DNA from 4 places in the Kitasatospora sp. NPDC101176 genome. Region 1 is predicted to be linked to each of the others. Evidence: riboswitches for the same ligand, from Rfam matches in the RefSeq annotation. Region 1 holds a riboswitch; each other region holds the start of a gene.
What was found. Region 1 has a riboswitch for cobalamin ahead of ACIRS1_RS26280 (ribonucleoside-diphosphate reductase subunit alpha). Riboswitches for the same ligand answer to the same signal wherever they lie in the genome.
Positions count from the first base shown of each region.

Region 2: linked by a shared signal. The riboswitch ahead of ACIRS1_RS07660 (prenyltransferase/squalene oxidase repeat-containing protein) and the one ahead of ACIRS1_RS26280 (ribonucleoside-diphosphate reductase subunit alpha) in region 1 are both predicted to bind cobalamin.
Region 3: linked by a shared signal. The riboswitch ahead of ACIRS1_RS23675 (cobalamin biosynthesis protein) and the one ahead of ACIRS1_RS26280 (ribonucleoside-diphosphate reductase subunit alpha) in region 1 are both predicted to bind cobalamin.
Region 4: linked by a shared signal. The riboswitch ahead of metE (5-methyltetrahydropteroyltriglutamate--homocysteine S-methyltransferase) and the one ahead of ACIRS1_RS26280 (ribonucleoside-diphosphate reductase subunit alpha) in region 1 are both predicted to bind cobalamin.

Region 1 covers NZ_JBIWPA010000022.1:43,247-47,407, reverse strand. The annotation lists gene ACIRS1_RS26280 (ribonucleoside-diphosphate reductase subunit alpha) at 1-1,401, opposite strand, end outside; cobalamin riboswitch at 1,590-1,754, opposite strand; gene ACIRS1_RS26275 (glycosyltransferase family 39 protein) at 1,796-3,844, opposite strand; gene ACIRS1_RS26270 (glycoside hydrolase family 26 protein) at 3,844-4,161, opposite strand, start outside.
Region 2 covers NZ_JBIWPA010000003.1:506,457-510,617, reverse strand. The annotation lists gene ACIRS1_RS07670 (peptidase) at 1-407, shown strand, start outside; gene ACIRS1_RS07665 (flagellar hook-length control protein FliK) at 459-938, shown strand; cobalamin riboswitch at 1,103-1,232, shown strand; gene ACIRS1_RS07660 (prenyltransferase/squalene oxidase repeat-containing protein) at 1,340-2,908, shown strand; gene ACIRS1_RS07655 (hypothetical protein) at 2,905-4,107, shown strand; gene ACIRS1_RS07650 (CbiQ family ECF transporter T component) at 4,112-4,161, shown strand, end outside.
Region 3 covers NZ_JBIWPA010000018.1:89,071-93,231, forward strand. The annotation lists gene ACIRS1_RS23670 (cobyric acid synthase) at 1-917, opposite strand, end outside; gene ACIRS1_RS23675 (cobalamin biosynthesis protein) at 914-1,894, opposite strand; cobalamin riboswitch at 2,050-2,182, opposite strand; gene ACIRS1_RS23680 (transcriptional regulator) at 2,479-3,189, shown strand; gene ACIRS1_RS23685 (alpha/beta hydrolase family protein) at 3,399-4,161, shown strand, end outside.
Region 4 covers NZ_JBIWPA010000029.1:26,520-30,680, forward strand. The annotation lists gene ACIRS1_RS30010 (condensation domain-containing protein) at 1-1,215, opposite strand, end outside; cobalamin riboswitch at 1,638-1,841, shown strand; gene metE (5-methyltetrahydropteroyltriglutamate--homocysteine S-methyltransferase) at 2,020-4,161, shown strand, end outside.

The sequences.
Region 1 (4,161 bases):
GTCCTCCGCCGACGCGCCCTCGGCGACGTGCGCGCCGAGGTTGACCGAGCCGAGGTTGCAGACGGCGGTCTCGGAGTCGTCCGTGACCTCCAGGATCTCGGTGCACAGGTTGGAGGAGTGCACCGTGCGGCCGGGCAGCGCGGTCTGGTTGGCGGCGCGGTTGGAGGCGTCCTTGAAGGTCATCCAGCCGTTGCCGGTCTGCGCCAGGGTGCGCATCATCCGGGCGTACAGGGTCTGCGCGGGGATGGTGCGGACGGCCTTGCCGGCCTGCTCGGCCTTGCGGTAGGCCTCGTCGAAGTCGGAGCCCCACAGGTCGACCAGCTCGGGGACGTCGGCGGGGGAGAACAGCGACCAGTCCTGGTTGGCGTTCACGCGGCGCATGAACTCGTCCGGGATCCAGTGCGCCAGGTTGAGGTTGTGGGTGCGGCGCGCCTCCTCGCCGGTGTTGTCGCGCAGCTCGAGGAACTCCTCGATGTCGGCGTGCCAGGTCTCCAGGTAGACGCAGGCGGCGCCCTTGCGACGGCCGCCCTGGTTGACCGCGGCGACGGAGGAGTCGAGGGTGCGCAGGAACGGGACGATGCCGTTGGACTTGCCGTTGGTGCCGCGGATCAGGCTGCCGCGGGAGCGGATGCGCGAGTACGACAGGCCGATGCCGCCGGCGTGCTTGGAGAGGCGGGCGATCTGCGCGTAGCGGCTGTAGATCGAGTCCAGGTTGTCCAGCGGCGAGTCGAGCAGGTAGCAGCTCGACATCTGCGGGTGGCGGGTGCCGGAGTTGAACAGGGTCGGCGAGGAGGTCAGGTACTCCAGCCGGCTCATCAGGCGGTACAGCTCGGCCACCTCGCGCACGGACTGCTCGGTGTCGCCGACCGCCAGGCCACAGGCGACGCGGAGCAGGAAGTGCTGCGGGGTCTCGACGACCTTGCGGGTGATCGGGTGGCGCAGCAGGTAGCGGGACTGCACGGTGCGCAGGCCGAAGTACTCGAAGCGGTCGTCGCCCTGCCGGTCGATCAGCGCGTCGAGCACGGCGGCGTGCTTGGCGACGAAGGCGGCGGTGGTGTCGCCGATCAGGCCCTCGGCGTGGCCGACGGCGATCGAGGCGGCGAACGAGGTCGCGCCCTGGCTGTCGGCCTCGTCGACGATCTCCAGTGCGAGCAGGCGGGCGGCCAGCTTCGAGTACTGGGGGTCCTCGGCGATCATCGACGCGGCGGCGTCCACGGCCAGCCCGCGCAGCTCGGCGAAGTCCGAGCCGGCATGGCGGCCGCGCAGCGCGGCGGCGGCGACATGGCCGGGGTCCACCTGGGGGAGATCGACACTACGGTCGGTGAGCAGCCGCAGCAGCGCGCCGCCGGGGTCGGAGACCGTCGGGGCGGCGGGGGCGGAACCGGAGCCCTGGGCGGGCAGGGTGGCTGAGGCAGCGGTGGTCAAGGCGCTCTCTCCTGGCGGCGATCGGCGGCGGTGATCGGGTCCGGGCCGAACGGGGCAGGGGAGCACGGCGCGTACGCAGGAGTGCGTCGCGCGACGGTGGCGTCCCCGGCCCGCCCGCGAGGCCCGGAAGGTACTGCTCGTGCTGGCGCGGCCTCTGCGGGAGGGCCGTGGCGCACACCGTCGGCAGGTACTCGGACTCGCGGGCGCGGCTTGTCGAGCCGCCCGCACACCGCTGCGGGGCAGTCCCGGACTCGCACCGGGTTCCCCTGCTTTGACAGCAGGAGTGAGCATACATCTAGTGGCGGCTGACTGCGGCGGCACCATATGTTGTGGCCGACGTGTCGTGGGCCACGGCGGGCCCGGTGGCCGTTCAGTGCTTCAGATAGACCTTGTAGGTGCTCGAATCGCCCGTCGGAGAGGTGAACTGGGCGATCAACCGGTAGTGCCCGCCGCTCGCCAGCGCCGTCGCCAGGACGCGGTCCGTGGCGGCCGGGGCGGTGCTGTCCAGGACCACGACGGTGAAGTAGCCGTCCTTGATCGCGGCCGCGCTGCCCTCGTCGCCGTGATGCTCGACACCCGCCGCGTCCCGGTAGTCCGTCCCGGAGCGGGCCGAGGTCCACTGCTCGGGCCGGCTGACGGCGCCGAGGTAGTACTCGGGCAGCCCGTCGACCTCGGTCAGGTAGTGGCCCTGCGGCGTGGCGTGCACCCGTAGGACGGCGAGCAGCCGACCGGAGTCGGGCCCGTTCTGGTAACGCAGCGCTGACTGCTCCAGACCGAGCGCGAGCAGGGCGACCCAGACCAGGATGCCCAGCTGCGGGTGGCGGAAGTGCGCGCCGACCAGCCGGGTGAGGCCGACCCCGGCGAGCGGGGCGGCGAGCAGCATCCCGAAGCCCAGGTGCCGGAACAGCGCCCCCGAGGTGCCCAGCGCCAGGTGGACCGCCGGGACCAGCAGGGCGGTGCAGGTCAGGGCGGTGCCCAGCAGAGCGCGCTGGGCGCGGGTGGTGGTGACGCCGTCGTTCTCCGGCGACTCGAGCAGCTGCTCGCGGCGGGCGTACGCGATCGTGCCGGCCACCGCGAGGACGGTGAACAGGCCGCCCCACTGGACGGTGTTCAGCAGGATCTCGCCGACCGGACGGGAACCCTGCCCGTGGGCCGGGGACCACCCGGCGACCTCGCCGAGCAGTCCGAACGGCAGCAGGGCGCCCACTGTGCCGGCGGCGAGCAGCAGGGCCCGCAGGGCGGCCGGGCCGAGCCGTCGTCGCGGCCAGGCGGTGGCCGCCGCCAGCGCGACCAGCGCGGGCAGCGTGAACACCGCGGAGTACGCGACGGCGCAGGCCAGGGCGGCGACCGGCGCGGCGAGCAGGACGAGGGCCACCGGGCGGCGCGCGGTGAACACCGTGACCCAGGCCGCCAGGGCGACCAGCAGGACGGCGAGCGCCTCGGGCGCGGCGTAGAAGCCGACGACGACGGTCGACTGCACCACCGCGTAGCCGGCGATCGAACAGATCGCCACCCGCTCGTTGAAGAGCCGGCGGGTCAGCGAGTACAGCAGCACCGTGGTGAGCAGGGCGAAGCAGAGGCTGAGCACCCGGGCGCCGAAGATGCCGTTGGCGTCGGCGGCGGCGCCGGCCAACGGCAGGTACAGCTGGGGCGTGCCGGGTATTCGCTCGGCCAGGTGGGTGGTCACGGGGGTGCCGTGCAGCAGGTGGTCGAGCTGCTGGCGGCCGGCCACCATGGCGGCGGCCTCGTCGGGGTGCGCGGCGGCGAGCAGGCGCAGCGAGAGCAGGGCCTGGATGACGAGGACGGCGGCGAGCACGCCGCGGGCGATCCAGCGGCGCCGGGGGCTGGGGGCCGGGTCCCAGCCGATCGCGGGGACCTGCGGGATGGTGTACGGCGCCAGCTCGACGGCCTGGTCGTCCACCGGGCCGGGGGCGCCGGTCGGGGCCACCTGCGGCGGCGCGTCGGACGCATCGGGTCCCGGAACGTCGGGCCCGGAAAGGTCGGGCCCGGGAACGGCCGGCCCGGACGGATCGGTCTCCGGGCGGCCGGGCCCGGGGACGCCGGACGCAGGGACCCCGGACGCAGGAACGCCGGGCCCGGCACCGTCGCCTCCCGCCGCACCCGGCCCGGGCGAGCGGTCGGCGCGGCGGAACAGGTCGGTCCCGGCCGCGGGCGCCGAGGGGGCGGCGTCCGCCGTGGTCGGCGGGTGCCCGCCGCCGTCACGGGTGTCCGCGTCGAGGGCGGCCCGTGCGGCCCGCAGGGCGTGGGCGGCCCGGGCGGCGCGCGCGGCCCGTGCGGCGGCCGGGGCGGGTACGGCCTCGTCCGGCACCGGTACGGGCAGGTGTGCGGGCACCGGCGCCTGTGCGGGCCCGGCGGCCGCGTCGTCCGGGGCGGGGGCGAACTCTGACTCTGCGCTCATCATGGGTTCCGGATGTCGAAGCCGAAGCGGGGGTCGGACACGCGCCGCCTGAAGGCCGCGAGGGTCTCCGGGACGGCCTCGACGCGCCAGTCGGCCCGTTTGACGATGTTGAACCAGACGAAGCCGAGGATGTCGTCGTGCGCCGCGACCCCGGAGAACAGCTGGTCGATGTCCGCGAGCTGGCGTTTGCCCTGTTCCGAGGCGGTCTCGCAGATGAAGAACGGCTTCTGGCTGAAGCCGCGGATCTCGGCCATGGTCGGCCCGTACAGGAGGTCGAAGTTCTTCGGCCCGGTGCGGGTGAAGTACCCGGTCATGCC
Region 2 (4,161 bases), on a different contig from region 1:
CCGCCCAGGCCCTCGCCGCCACCGGCCGCACCGCCAAGGCGAACGCGGGCCTCGGCTGGCTCACCGCCCACCAGAACGCCGACGGCGGCTTCGCGGCCGCCGGGGCGACCGCCTCCAACGCCAACACCACGGGCCTGGCCACCCAGGCGCTGCTGGCCGGCGGACGCCTCGGCGCCGGCCTGAAGGGCTGGAGCCGGCTGGTGAAGTTCCAGCAGGGCTGCTCCGCCGACCCGGCGGTCCGCGGCGCCGTCGCCTACGACGCGACCGGCTTCAACCCGGCCAACGGCGCCCGGGCCACCGCGCAGGCCGCGCTCGGCCTCGCCGGCACCCCGCTGGCCACCCTCTCCGCCGCCGGCGCGCGCCCGGCCGCCCCGACCCTGGCCTGCCCGGCGCCGGCCGCCCGCTGAGCCACCGAACTCCTGAGCCACCGAATCCCTGAGCCCACGAGGAGAGTTCCGATGACCGACACCCTCACCCCGGCCAGACCGGCCCGCCGCACGCTCGGCTCGATCGCCGCGGCCGCGGCCCTCACCGCCGGCCTGCTCGGCGCCTCCGCCGTCCAGGCCCCCGCGGCCCACGCGGCCGCCTGCAGCGGCACCACCGGCGTCACCGTCGTGGTCGACTTCACCGCCGTCGGCGGCGGCGTCGAGACCGGCTGCGCACCCGGCGATCCGGCCACCGGGCTCGCCGCGCTGACCGGCGCCGGATTCACGTACGCCTTCCACCCGCGGTTCCCCGGCTTCGTCTGCAAGATCAACGCGCTGCCGGCCACCTGCACCAACCCGACCGGCAGCGCCTACTGGTCCTACTGGCACGCCCAGCACGGCGGGCCCTGGTCGTACAGCAGCCTGGGCGCGGGCAGCTACAACCCGGCCCCCGGCGACGTCGAGGGCTGGTCCTTCGGCGCCGGCGCCCAGCCGGGTATCACGGCGCCCTGACGTCCGGAGGCACCCGCCGGCACCCGGAGCCCCGCGGGGAGGGGTGCCGGCAGCTCCGGCACGCCCTGCGGTGCGGCAGGAGGCGCCCGGCCGTCCTGATCCGCGCGGCCCGTCCCGTCAGGTGAGCGGACCATCTGACGGGGCGTTGACTCCCACTCCGCTGACATGGTCTGATGAACCGGTTTTTCACCTCGGTCCTCAGGGGAAGCCGGTCCAACTCCGGCGCTGACCCGCAACCGTAGATCCGCCCAGGGCGGATGAGCCGGAATGCCTGAACCGAGGTCTGTTCAGAGAGCACTCGCGTCGTCGCGGACTACGACGCAGTTCCGACGGCTGCGCGCTCCACCGGCAGCCGTCGGCTGCGCCGTTGCGCCCCGCGTCGACCGACCAGGGAGACGCCGGTGAGGGTCAGCAGCAGTCGTACGCGCCACAGGAGCCGGGGCACCGCGTCCCTGCTGGCCGCCGCAGCGCTCGCGGTCACCGCCTGCGGCGCTGCGCTTCTCGGTCGGCCCGCCGTCTCGCTCGCCGGGGCGGCCGTCCCCGCCGCGGGCCGGACGCCGGACGTCGCCAGGGGCGCCGCCTACCTCGCCGACCCGTCCCGCCTGGTCGGCGGTCACTACTACGAGGGCTTCCCGGCCTTCGCCGACTTCGGACTCACCATCGACGGCGCCTACGCGCTCGCCGCCACCGGCACCGACGACGCCGCGCTGCGCCGGATCGTCGACTTCCTGGACCAGCGGGGCAAGGACGCCAGCGAGCGCACCGTCGACGACTGGACCGCGATCGGCACCGAGTACGCCGGCGGCGGGTCGATCGGCAAGGAGGCGCTGCTCGCCGAGGTCGTCGGCCGTGACCCGCGGAACTTCGGCGGCCACGACCTGATCGCCGCCCTCGCCGCGATGGTGTGCACCAAGGCCGACGCCGACACCGGCTGCGACGCCGCCGGCAACTACGGCTACGCCACCTCCGTCTTCTCCCAGGCGCTCGCCGTCATGGCCCAGCTCCGCGCCGGGGACGCCGCCAACGCCGCCCCCGCGATCGCCTACCTGAAGGGCCTCCAGCACCCGGACGGCTCCTGGCCGAGCTTGATCCCGGCCACCGGCGACTCCGACGTCGACAGCACGGCGATCGCCGTCATGGCCCTCGCCCTCGTCCCCGGCGACGACGCCGCCGCGCAGGCGGTCGACAAGGGCCTCGGCTGGCTCGCCGCGCGGCAGTTGCCCGACGGTGGCTTCCCCGGCGCGGCCGGTGACTCGACCAACTCGGCCGCGCTGGCCGTCCAGGGCATGACGCTGCGCAAGGCCGACTACGGTGCGCAGATCGCCAAAGCGCTCGACTTCCTCGCCGGGCAGCAGAACGGCGACGGCGGGTTCAACGTCGCCTCCGCCGGGCAGCAGGGTTCGGACGTCCGTGCCTCGACCCAGGTGGTCGGTGGCGCCACCGGGATCTCCTTCGGCACGCTGAGCCGCCCCCTCGGGGGCACACCGACGCCGACGCCGACGGGGACGCCGACCGGAACTCCCACGGGGACGCCGACGGGTACGCCCACCGGAACCCCGACCGGAACCCCGACGGGTACGCCCACCGGAACCCCGACGGGAACGCCCACCGGAACCCCGACGGGTACGCCCACCGGAACCCCGACGGGAACGCCCACGGGCACGCCGACCACCCCGGCCGGCACCCCGACGGGCTCGCCCACCACCACCGCACCGGCCCCGGTCACCGACACCCCCGCGGCCGGCGGCGGCCCGACCGTCCGTCCGGCCGGAGGCGTCGACGCCCCGGCGGGTGCCGGTGTCGCCCCGGCCGGGGGCGTGCCGGTGTCGACCGGCTCCGGCAGCCTGGCCGGCACCGGTAGCCAGGCGCTGACGCTGACGGCAGGGGCCGGTGCGCTGACCGCGCTCGGCGCCGCCGCCGTCCTCGTCGCCCGCCGCCGCCGGACCGCGGCCCCTGGACGTCACCGATGACCGGGGGACCGGGCGCCCGCCTCGGCCGGCTGTGCGCGGCGACGGCGCTGACCGCGGCCCTCGCCCTCGGCGGCGTCGCCGTGGACACCGCCCCGGCCGCCGCGGCGCCGTTGCCGATGGACCAGTGCACCACCACCTCCGGCGTCGTGCTCGCCGTGGACTTCAGCAGGTGGGGCGGCCCGCTGTTGCGCTCCTGCGGGAGCACCCCCACCACCGGGTACGCCCTGCTCAACCAGGGCGGCTGGAAGACCGCCGGCACCGGGCACGACGGCCCGGCGTTCATCTGCCGGATCGGCTACAGCGGCTACCAGGGCGGCAAGCAGTTCCCGACCCCGGACCAGGAGAAGTGTGTCCTCACGCCGCCGGCCACCGCCTACTGGTCGTACTGGCACGCCGATCCGGGCCAGAACGAGTGGTCCTACAGCCAGCTCGGCGCGATGAGCTACCACCCGAAGCCGGGCAGCGTCGACCTGTGGATCTTCGGTGGCACCGACATCGAGGGCACCGAGGGGCGTCCGAGCTTCTCGCCGGACACCGTCCGGGCGCACAGCGCCGACCCGGGTGGGCAGCCGGCCGACCCGGGCCAGGGCTCCGCGGGTGCTTCCGGCGGCGCCGCGGGCGGGTCGAGCGGTGGTTCCGGTGCCGCGGGCGGCTCGGGCAGCGGTTCCGGCGCCTCGGGCGGTCCCGGCGGCGGGTCGACGGGTGCCGGCGGTGCGACCGGCGGTGGCGGCGCCGCTGCGGCTTCGGGCAGCACCGGAGCCACCGGCGGTACCGGCGGGACCGGCGGCACCGGCCGTGTCCCGGCCCCCGCCCGGCCCCCGGCGGGCGGGGCCCGTCCGCCCGCGCCCGCCACACCCCCGACGGGTGGCACGGCCGGTACCCCGCAGGACGGCATCACCCCGCCGGGCGCCCCAGAGCCGGTGCCGGTGCCCGCCACGCCGGTGCCGGTCGAGCCGTCCACCCCGGCACCGACGGACCCCCCGACCGATCAGTCGGCCCCGCCGGCCGTGGAGCCCGCGGTGGCCGCACCGACGGCCACCCCCGCCGTGCCCGGCGGCGTGGTGAACGCCGACCCGGTGGCCGACGCCCCGCACGACTCCGGCTCGATGCTGCCCGCCGTGGTCGGGTCCGTCCTCGTCGTGGCCCTGGGCGGGGCGACGGTGGTCACCGCACGGCGCCGCCGCCGACGGGCCGAGTGATCGCGTGACCGTGCTCGACGAACGCGTCGCCGCCCCGCCCGCCGTCCGCGGGCC
Region 3 (4,161 bases), on a different contig from region 1:
CGGGTGCCGGGCAGCACCACCAGGTCGGCGTCGGCCAGCTCCTCCGGCCGGGTCGCCCAGCGCACCAGCACGCCCGGCTCCTGCGCGAGCGCGTCCACGTCGGTGAAGTTGGAGAGCCGGGGGAAGCGCACCACGGCCACCCGCAGCACGTCCGCTCCGAGCGGGCCGCGGCCGTCCACCCGGTCCACCACGGTCGACAGGTCCAGCGAGTCCTCGGCGTCCAGCCACAGGCCCGGCAGCATCGGCAGGGTGCCCAGCACCGGGCGGCCGGTCAGCCCGTGGAGCATCTCCAGCCCGGGGGCGAGCAGTCGGGCGTCGCCGCGGAACTTGTTGACGAACCAGCCGGCCACGTGCCGCTGGTCCTCCGCGGACAGCAGCGCCAGCGTCCCGTACATGGCCGCGAAGACGCCGCCGCGGTCGATGTCGCCGACCACCACCACGGGCAGTCCGGCCGCGGTGGCCAGGCCCATGTTGGCGATGTCCCGGTCGCGCAGGTTGATCTCTGCGGGCGAGCCGGCGCCCTCGCAGACCACCACGTCGTAGCGGCGGCGCAGGTCCGCCAGGCACTCCAGGGCCCGCTCCAGCAGGACGGGCTTGCGCTCGCGGTAGTCCAGCGCACCGACCTCGGCGACCGGCCGGCCGAGCAGCACGACCTGGCTGCGGCCGTCGGCGCCGGGCTTGAGCAGCACCGGGTTCATGGCCGCCTCCGGCTCCACCCGGGCGGCCTGCGCCTGCATCGCCTGGGCCCGGCCGATCTCGGCGCCGTCGGCGGTGACGAAGGAGTTCAGCGACATGTTCTGCGCCTTGAACGGCGCCACCGCGACCCCGCGGCGGGCCAGCCAGCGGCAGATGCCCGCCGTCACCACGCTCTTGCCCGCGTCCGAGGTCGTCCCTGCGACCAGCAGCGCGTTGCTCATGCCCGTCCCTTTCCGCTTCTGCTTCCGCGGCCGGCCAGCAGTCGCAGTGCGACGTGCCCCGCCACGGTCGTACCCAGGGCCAGCGCGCCCACCCGCCGGGAGAGCACGCAGGCCCGCTCGATGTCGTCCACCGTGACCGGCCGCAGTTCGGCGCCCAGGACGGGTCGGTGCTCGACCCGTTCGCCGTACTGCAGGGTGCCGCCCAGCCGGACGCCGACCGCGCCCGCGAAGGCGGACTCGGCCTGGCCGGCGTTCGGGCTCGGGTGCGCCGAGCCGTCCCGGCGCCAGACCCGCCAGGCGGTGCGCGGCTGCGGCGCGGCGGCGACGGTCAGCAGGGCGGTCAGCCGGGCGCCCGGCCAGCCCGCCACGTCGTCCAGCCGGGCCGAGGCCCAGCCGAACCGGGCGTGGCGCGGCGAGCGGTGGCCGACCATGGCGTCCAGGGTGTTCACCGCGCGGAACGCCAGCAGCCCCGGCGTGCCCGCCAGCGCGCCCCAGACGAGCGCGTTGACGACGGCGTCGGCGGTGTTCTCGGCCACCGACTCGACCACCGCGCGGGCGATCTGCTGCTCGTCCAGCGCGCTCGGGTCGCGCCCGCACAGGTGCGGCAGCCGGGCCCGGGCCGCCGTCAGGTCGCCCGCGGCCAGCGAGCGGCCGATGGTGCGGGCCTCCCGGGTCAGCGAGGTGCCGCCGAGCACCGTCCAGGTCGCGGCGGCGGCCAGGGCCGCGCGGCCGAGCGGGCGCCGGCCCGCGGTGCGGTCCAGGGCCACCGCGGCGGCGGCCACGGTGCCCGCGCACAGGGCCGTGTAGCCGGCGCCGGTCGCCCGGTCGTCCCGCCAGAGCCGGCGCTCGAGCCGGGCCGCGGCGGAGCCGAAGACGGCCACCGGGTGGCCGCGGCGGGGGTCGGCGTAGCGGGCGTCGGCGGCGTAGCCCGCGAGGGCGCCCAGCGCGAACGCCGCCGCGCGGGTCAGCGGGCGCACGTCGGGTGCGGCGGGTTCGCGGGGGCGGCGGCCGGGTGCGGCGGGACCGGGGGGTGTGGCGGAAGGCAGCGTCGGGTCCGGCGGGGCGGGGCAGCCTGCATCGCGTGCGTGTCCTCACTCAGGGTCCGCGCCCTGGCTCGACGTAGCGGGGGCGAGAGTCTCCTGGCTTCCGGGTCGGACGCACCCCCGGGCCTTCCAGCGGCTTCTGACGGCGCGCCGTGGCAACCTGCCGAGCGTGCTCCCCGGTGACAGTGGCGGGACCGCGCCGGACTCGCACCGGCTTCCTCTGCATGCCTCCGTTTGGCCCCCGGATCCCATCACGCGGCCGAACCGGGAGTCAACCGAGGTCACGGAGGGGTTGGTCACACGGGACCGGGGGCCGCGGGGCGCCCGCGGGCTCCCGGCCGGGCGGCGGCGACGGGCGGCGGGGCCCGCGCCGGCACCTCCGTCGGTACCTCCGATCCGCCCGCCCGCAGGGGCATGACACCCTGTGCGATCGTCCAGCGGTCCGTAGGGACCTCCAGGGCCGCTTCGTGTGTTCGGCGGCTGGGGCCGGCCGCCACCCGCACCTACCGTTCGTTCCCATGCGACGCAGACAGCCCCCCGCCCTGCCCCCGGTGCCGTTCTCGCCGGGCGCCGCCCGAGCCCACCGGGCCGGCCTCGGCCTGACCCCCGACCAGGTCGTCGGCGGGATGGCCGCGCACGGCGTCCGCCTGCTGCCCACCCACGTCCTCGCCTGGGAGAGCGGCGAGCTGCGGCCGACCGAGGAGGAGTTCATCGCGCTGGCCCGCGCGCTCTGGTGCCCCGCCGTCCAGTTGATGGGCACCCGCCCCACCCGGCTGCGGGACTTCCGGGTCGCCCGCGAACTCCACCAGGACGCCGCCGCCCGCCGGATCGGGGTCGCCCTGCGCCGCTACCAGGACGCCGAGCTGACCGGCCGGTGGGACGGCGACGAGGCCCAGACCCACGCGCTCGCCCAGGTGCTCGGCCTGCGGCTGCGCGAGCTCGTCGACGTCACCGGCCGCCGCGAGGAGCTCGACCGGTGCCTGCGCCAGTGCGTGGACGGCCGCTGGCAGGCCCACGTCCGGGCCGTCGCCCGTATCGTGCCGGTCCACGAGGACGACCTGGCGGCCGTGCTGACGGCCCTCCAGCAGGAGAACCAGGTCTCCTCCCACTGGGGCAGCGGCAGTTGGGGCTCCCCGGCCGCCGCGGCGCCGGACCCGGTCCGCGAGCAGCCGTTGGCGGAGCGCTTCTGGGAGCTGCTCGGGCGGCGCCGGACCGACATCCCGGTCTGACGCCGCGGCCCGCCCCCGCCCGCCCGCGCCGAACCGCCGCCCGTACCCCTCCAGCCCGCCCGCCTCCCGCCCGCCGCCCACACCCCCGCCGGCCGCCCCGCCGTGCCCCGGACGGCCCAGCCCGGTGGCCGCCCGGCCGCCCTCCCGGTGAACTGGTGCTCGAACACCGTCCGGTCCAAGACCGTCCGACCGTCAGAGCGGGGAGCGATATGCGTTGGGGAACCGCGGCCGTCGTGGCCGCCGCCGCCGTCGGTGCCGGGGCCGCCGTCCTGGTCATCGGCCGCCGGGCCTCCGAACGGACGGTCCGCCCGGCCGCCGCCGTCGAGGGCTCCGGCCCCGTCCTGGTGCAGAGCCTGGCGGCCGGCCGGATCACCTTCACCCGGCGCCCCGCGAGCCTGCGCCCGGGCCGCTGGGCGGTCGAGTGGGACGACCACGGCCACGCCGTCGTCGAGGACGTCCTGCACAGCGACGAGCAGGGCGTGACCCGCAAGCTCCTGCGCGCCGACCGCGGCACCCTCACGCCCGGCACCGAGGTCCGCTTCACCCCGCGCGTCCACCTCGGCGACCCGACCGCGGCGCTCGGCCTCCCGTACCGCGAGACCGCCGCGGACGGCGAGCTCGGCGCGCTGCCGGTCTGGTTCCTCGACGGCAAGCGCGGCACCTGGGTGATCCTGGTGCACGGCCCCGGCGGCGACCGGCAGCAGACCCTCCCGGTGCTCCCCGTCCTGGACCGGCTCTCGATGCCCGCCCTGGCGGTCACCTACCGGGGTGACGAGGGCGCCCCGGCCTCGCCGGACGGGCTCAGCCACTTCGGCGAGACGGAGTGGCGCGACGTCGAGTCGGCGATGCGCCTGGCGCTGGACAACGGGGCCGGCCGGGTCATCCTGTACGGCTGGTCGGTGGGCGCCACCATGGTCCTGCAGGCGGCGGCCCGCTCCTCCTGGGCGCACGCGATCAGCGGGATCGTGCTGG
Region 4 (4,161 bases), on a different contig from region 1:
GTAGGAGTAGAAGTTCACCGCGTGCGGCCAGTAGTGCAGCCGCGCGTACTCGGCGGGGGCGAGCAGCCGCCAGGCCTTCACGAAGTGCACCCCGGCGTGGGCCTGCAGCTGCCCGTAGGCGTCCTGGGCGGCGGTCAGCACCTCGCCGAAGCCCGCCCGCGGCCCGACCGGGAACTCGATCGGCAGGGTGTTGATGAACCACCCCATCGACTCCGCGTAGACGCCCCGGCCGCGTTCGTTGACCGGCACCAGGCCGCGGTAGACCTCGGGCCCGCCCTCCTGCCGCAGGGCGATCGCCAGCCCGGCGAGCAGCCCCATCGACAGCCGCCCGCCGCGGGCCCGGCAGGCGGTGCCGAAGGCCTCGACCTGGCGGGCGCTGAGCAGGCGCTCGGTGCCGGCGGTCGGCGCGTACAGCCGGCCGGGCCGGACGCCGAGGTCGAGCGGGAAGCGGGGGAAGAGGCCGCCGTTGCGGTCGCGGAACGCCCGCCAGTAGTCCAGCCGCGCGTCGTCGGCGCGCATGGCGCGGTTGGCCCGGCGCTGGCCGCGGCTGAACTCCAGGTAGCTGCCGGGCTGTTGGGCCGCGTCGTCGGTGCGGGCCGGGCGGACCCGGTCGGCCTCGGGTCCGGCAGCGGTTCCGGTGGCGGTTCCGGCCGCGGTGAGGCTCCGGTAGGCCGTGGTGATGTCGTTGACGGCGATCGCGCTGGAGAGGCCGTCGGTGACCAGGTGGTCGCAGGAGAACCAGACGGTGGTCGACTCCGGCCGCACCACCGCGCCCATGGTGATCAGCGGCCAGGAGAGTGTGTCCACCTCCTTGAACGCGTCGTGGAGGTGGCGGTCGACCTCCGCGGGCGTCTCCAACGGGCCGGCGTAGACGTGCTTGAGGGCCACCTCCCCGGGCGACAGGACCTCGCAGCCGAGGTCCCCGCCCAGCGGCTGGTAGACCGCCCGGAGCACCTCGTGACGCCGCACCAGGTGGAGCAGCGCGGCCGCCAGCGCGTCCAGGTCGACCGGGCCCCCCAGTTCGAAGCTGGCCGCGACGTAGGAGCGGATCGGCTCGTCGACGCTCTGGGCGTGCTGGGCCACGGTGAAATGTTTCGCCTGGTTGTAACCGGTCATCCGGCGCGGGGCGGGGTCGCCGCCGGTCAACGGGACCAGGTGCCACCGGTGGGCCTCGCCCGGGCCGATCTCGGAGTCCTCGACTGAGATCTGGAGCATGTCGCCCTCTTCTGCCGCTGTCGTCGTCGGGTGGTACCAGAGCGGTCGGATGTCGGCCCACCAGCTGGTGCCGTACCAACGCGACGGCCCGGCGCTCGGATACGGGCAGCCGCCGTTCGGGTGACGGTGACCGGCCGCCGGGGCCGTGCCCTCCGGCGGGTCCGCGGACCGGGCTCGGCCCGCCGGATCCCCTCACGGCCGGGCCGTCGGCGTACGAGCGCACGCCGGAGCTGCGGGGACCCGCGGTCGAACGGCGGGTCGAGCGCCGCGTCGGAGTGCGGTCGGGCCCGTCGCGGTGGGCGGATTCCACGGCCGCCGCGACGGCCGGTGCCGTCGGGGGACCGGCCACGTCTCACCCCGTGGACACGTGGTGGGATTTCCGCGCCCCCGGCCGCGGGTTCGCACTAGGCTGGCCGGGCAGCTGGTTCGCCCTGTCCGCCAGGCAGGCGCGTCGCAAGAGGGAACCCGGTGACGCCATTCACGTGGCCATTCCGGGACTGCCCCGCAGCGGTGAGTGGGAACGACCGCCGTCATACGCACTGGGCCCGGACGGGCCTGGGAAGCGACGGCCAGTAGGTGACCGCCCTGACCAGGGCAGCCGCGCCCGCGAGTCCGAAGACCTGCCACTGCCCGCACGCGACCGATCGCGCGCGGACATCCCGGTGACCTCGTGGGCGGGTCGGCGTGCACACCAGGCGGGTCCGGCGCATCCCTGCGCCCGCGGCCGCGCCCGGTCGGGCACCCCTTCGCACCCTCGTCCCGTCCCCGGGGACCAGAGGAGACAGACTCGCGAAGGAGAGTCCCTTGACGACGAAGTCCGCAGCCGCGGCAACCCGCGCCACCACCCACGGCTACCCCCGCCAGGGCCGCGACCGGGAGCTCAAGAAGGCGGTCGAGGGGTACTGGAAGGGCGCGGTCACCGCCGACGCCCTGCTCGCCACCGCCGCCGACCTGCGCCGGGAGAACTGGCTGCAGCTCGCCGAGGCCGGCGTCCACGAAGTCCCCACGGGCGACTTCTCGCTCTACGACCACGTGCTGGACACCACCGTCGCCGTCGGCGCCGTCCCCGCCCGCCACCGCGCCGCGGTCGACGCCGACCCCCTCGACGGGTACTTCGCCATGGCGCGCGGCACCCAGGAGGTCGCTCCGCTGGAGATGACCAAGTGGTTCGACACCAACTACCACTACCTGGTGCCCGAACTCGGCCCCGACACCGTCTTCACCGCCGACCCGGACCACCAGGTCGCGCAGCTGCGCGAGGCCCTCGGCCTCGGTCACGACGCCCGCCCGGTGCTGGTCGGCCCCGTCACCTACCTGCTGCTCGCCAAGCCCGCCCCCGGCGTCGCCGAGGACTTCCAGCCGATCACCCTGCTCGACCGGCTGCTGCCCGTCTACGCGCGCCTGCTCGCCGAACTGCAGGCGGCCGGCGCGCAGTGGGTGCAGCTGGACGAACCCGCGCTCGTCCAGGACCGCACCCCGGCCGAGCTGAACGCCGCCGCCCGCGCCTACCGTGAGCTGGGCGCCCTCACCAGCCGGCCCAGGCTGCTCGTCGCGAGCTACTTCGACCGCCTCGGCGCGGCCCTGCCGGTGCTCGCCGCAGCCCCGGTCGAAGGCCTCGCCCTGGACTTCACCGGCCCCGCCGCCGCCAACCTGGACGACCTCGCCGCCGTCGGCGGGCTGCCCGGCAAGCGGCTCGTCGCCGGCGTGGTCGACGGGCGCAACATCTGGATCAACGACCTGGAGAAGTCGCTCGCCACCCTGGCCACCCTGCTCGGCCTCGCCGGCGGCGTCGACGTCGCCACCTCCTGCTCGCTGCTGCACGTCCCCCTCGACGCCACCGCCGAACGGGACCTGGACCCGCAGATCGCCCGCTGGCTCGCCTTCGCCAGGCAGAAGACGGCCGAGACCGCCCTGCTCGCCCGAGGCCTGCGCGAGGGCACCGGCGCGATCGCCGCCGACCTCGCCGCCAACCGCGCCGACCTCGCCTCGCGCGCCGGCTCCCCGATCACCCGGGACCCGGCCGTCCGCGCCCGGGCCGCCGCCGTCACCGCGGCCGACGCCCGCCGCCCGCAGGCCTACCCGCAGCGCGCCGAGGCCCAACGCGCCCGCCTCGGACTGCCGTTGCTGCCCACCACGACGATCGGCTCCTTCCCGCAGACCACCGAGCTGCGCACCGCCCGCGCGGACCTCGCCGCCGGGCGGATCGACGCCGACGGCTACCGCGGGCGCATCGAGGCCGAGGTCCGTGAGGTCATCGCCTTCCAGGAGAAGGCCGGCCTCGACGTCCTCGTCCACGGCGAGCCCGAACGCAACGACATGGTCCAGTACTTCGCCGAACAGCTCACCGGCTACCTCGCCACCCGGCACGGCTGGGTGCAGTCCTACGGCACCCGCTACGTGCGCCCGCCGGTGCTCGCCGGGGACATCTCCCGGCCGCACCCGATGACCGTCGACTGGTTCCGCTACGCCCAGGGCCTCACCGACCGCCCGGTCAAGGGCATGCTCACCGGCCCGGTCACCATGCTCGCCTGGTCCTTCGTCCGCGACGACCAGCCGCTCGCCGACACCGCCCGGCAGGTCGCCCTCGCCCTGCGCGACGAGGTCGTCGACCTGGAGGCCGCCGGCGCCGCCGTCGTCCAGGTCGACGAGCCCGCCCTGCGCGAGACCCTCCCGCTGCGGGCCGCCGACCGCCCGGCGTACCTGGCCTGGGCCACCGAGGCGTTCCGCCTCGCCACCTCCGGGGTGCGCGCCGACACCCAGGTCCACACCCACATGTGCTATGCCGAGTTCGGCGCCGTCATGACGGCCATCGACGACCTCGACGCGGACGTGATCTCCCTGGAGGCCACCCGCTCCCACATGCAGGTCGCCGGTGAGCTCGCCGCCGCCGGCTACCCCCGCGAGGTCGGCCCGGGCGTCTGGGACATCCACTCCCCGCGGGTGCCC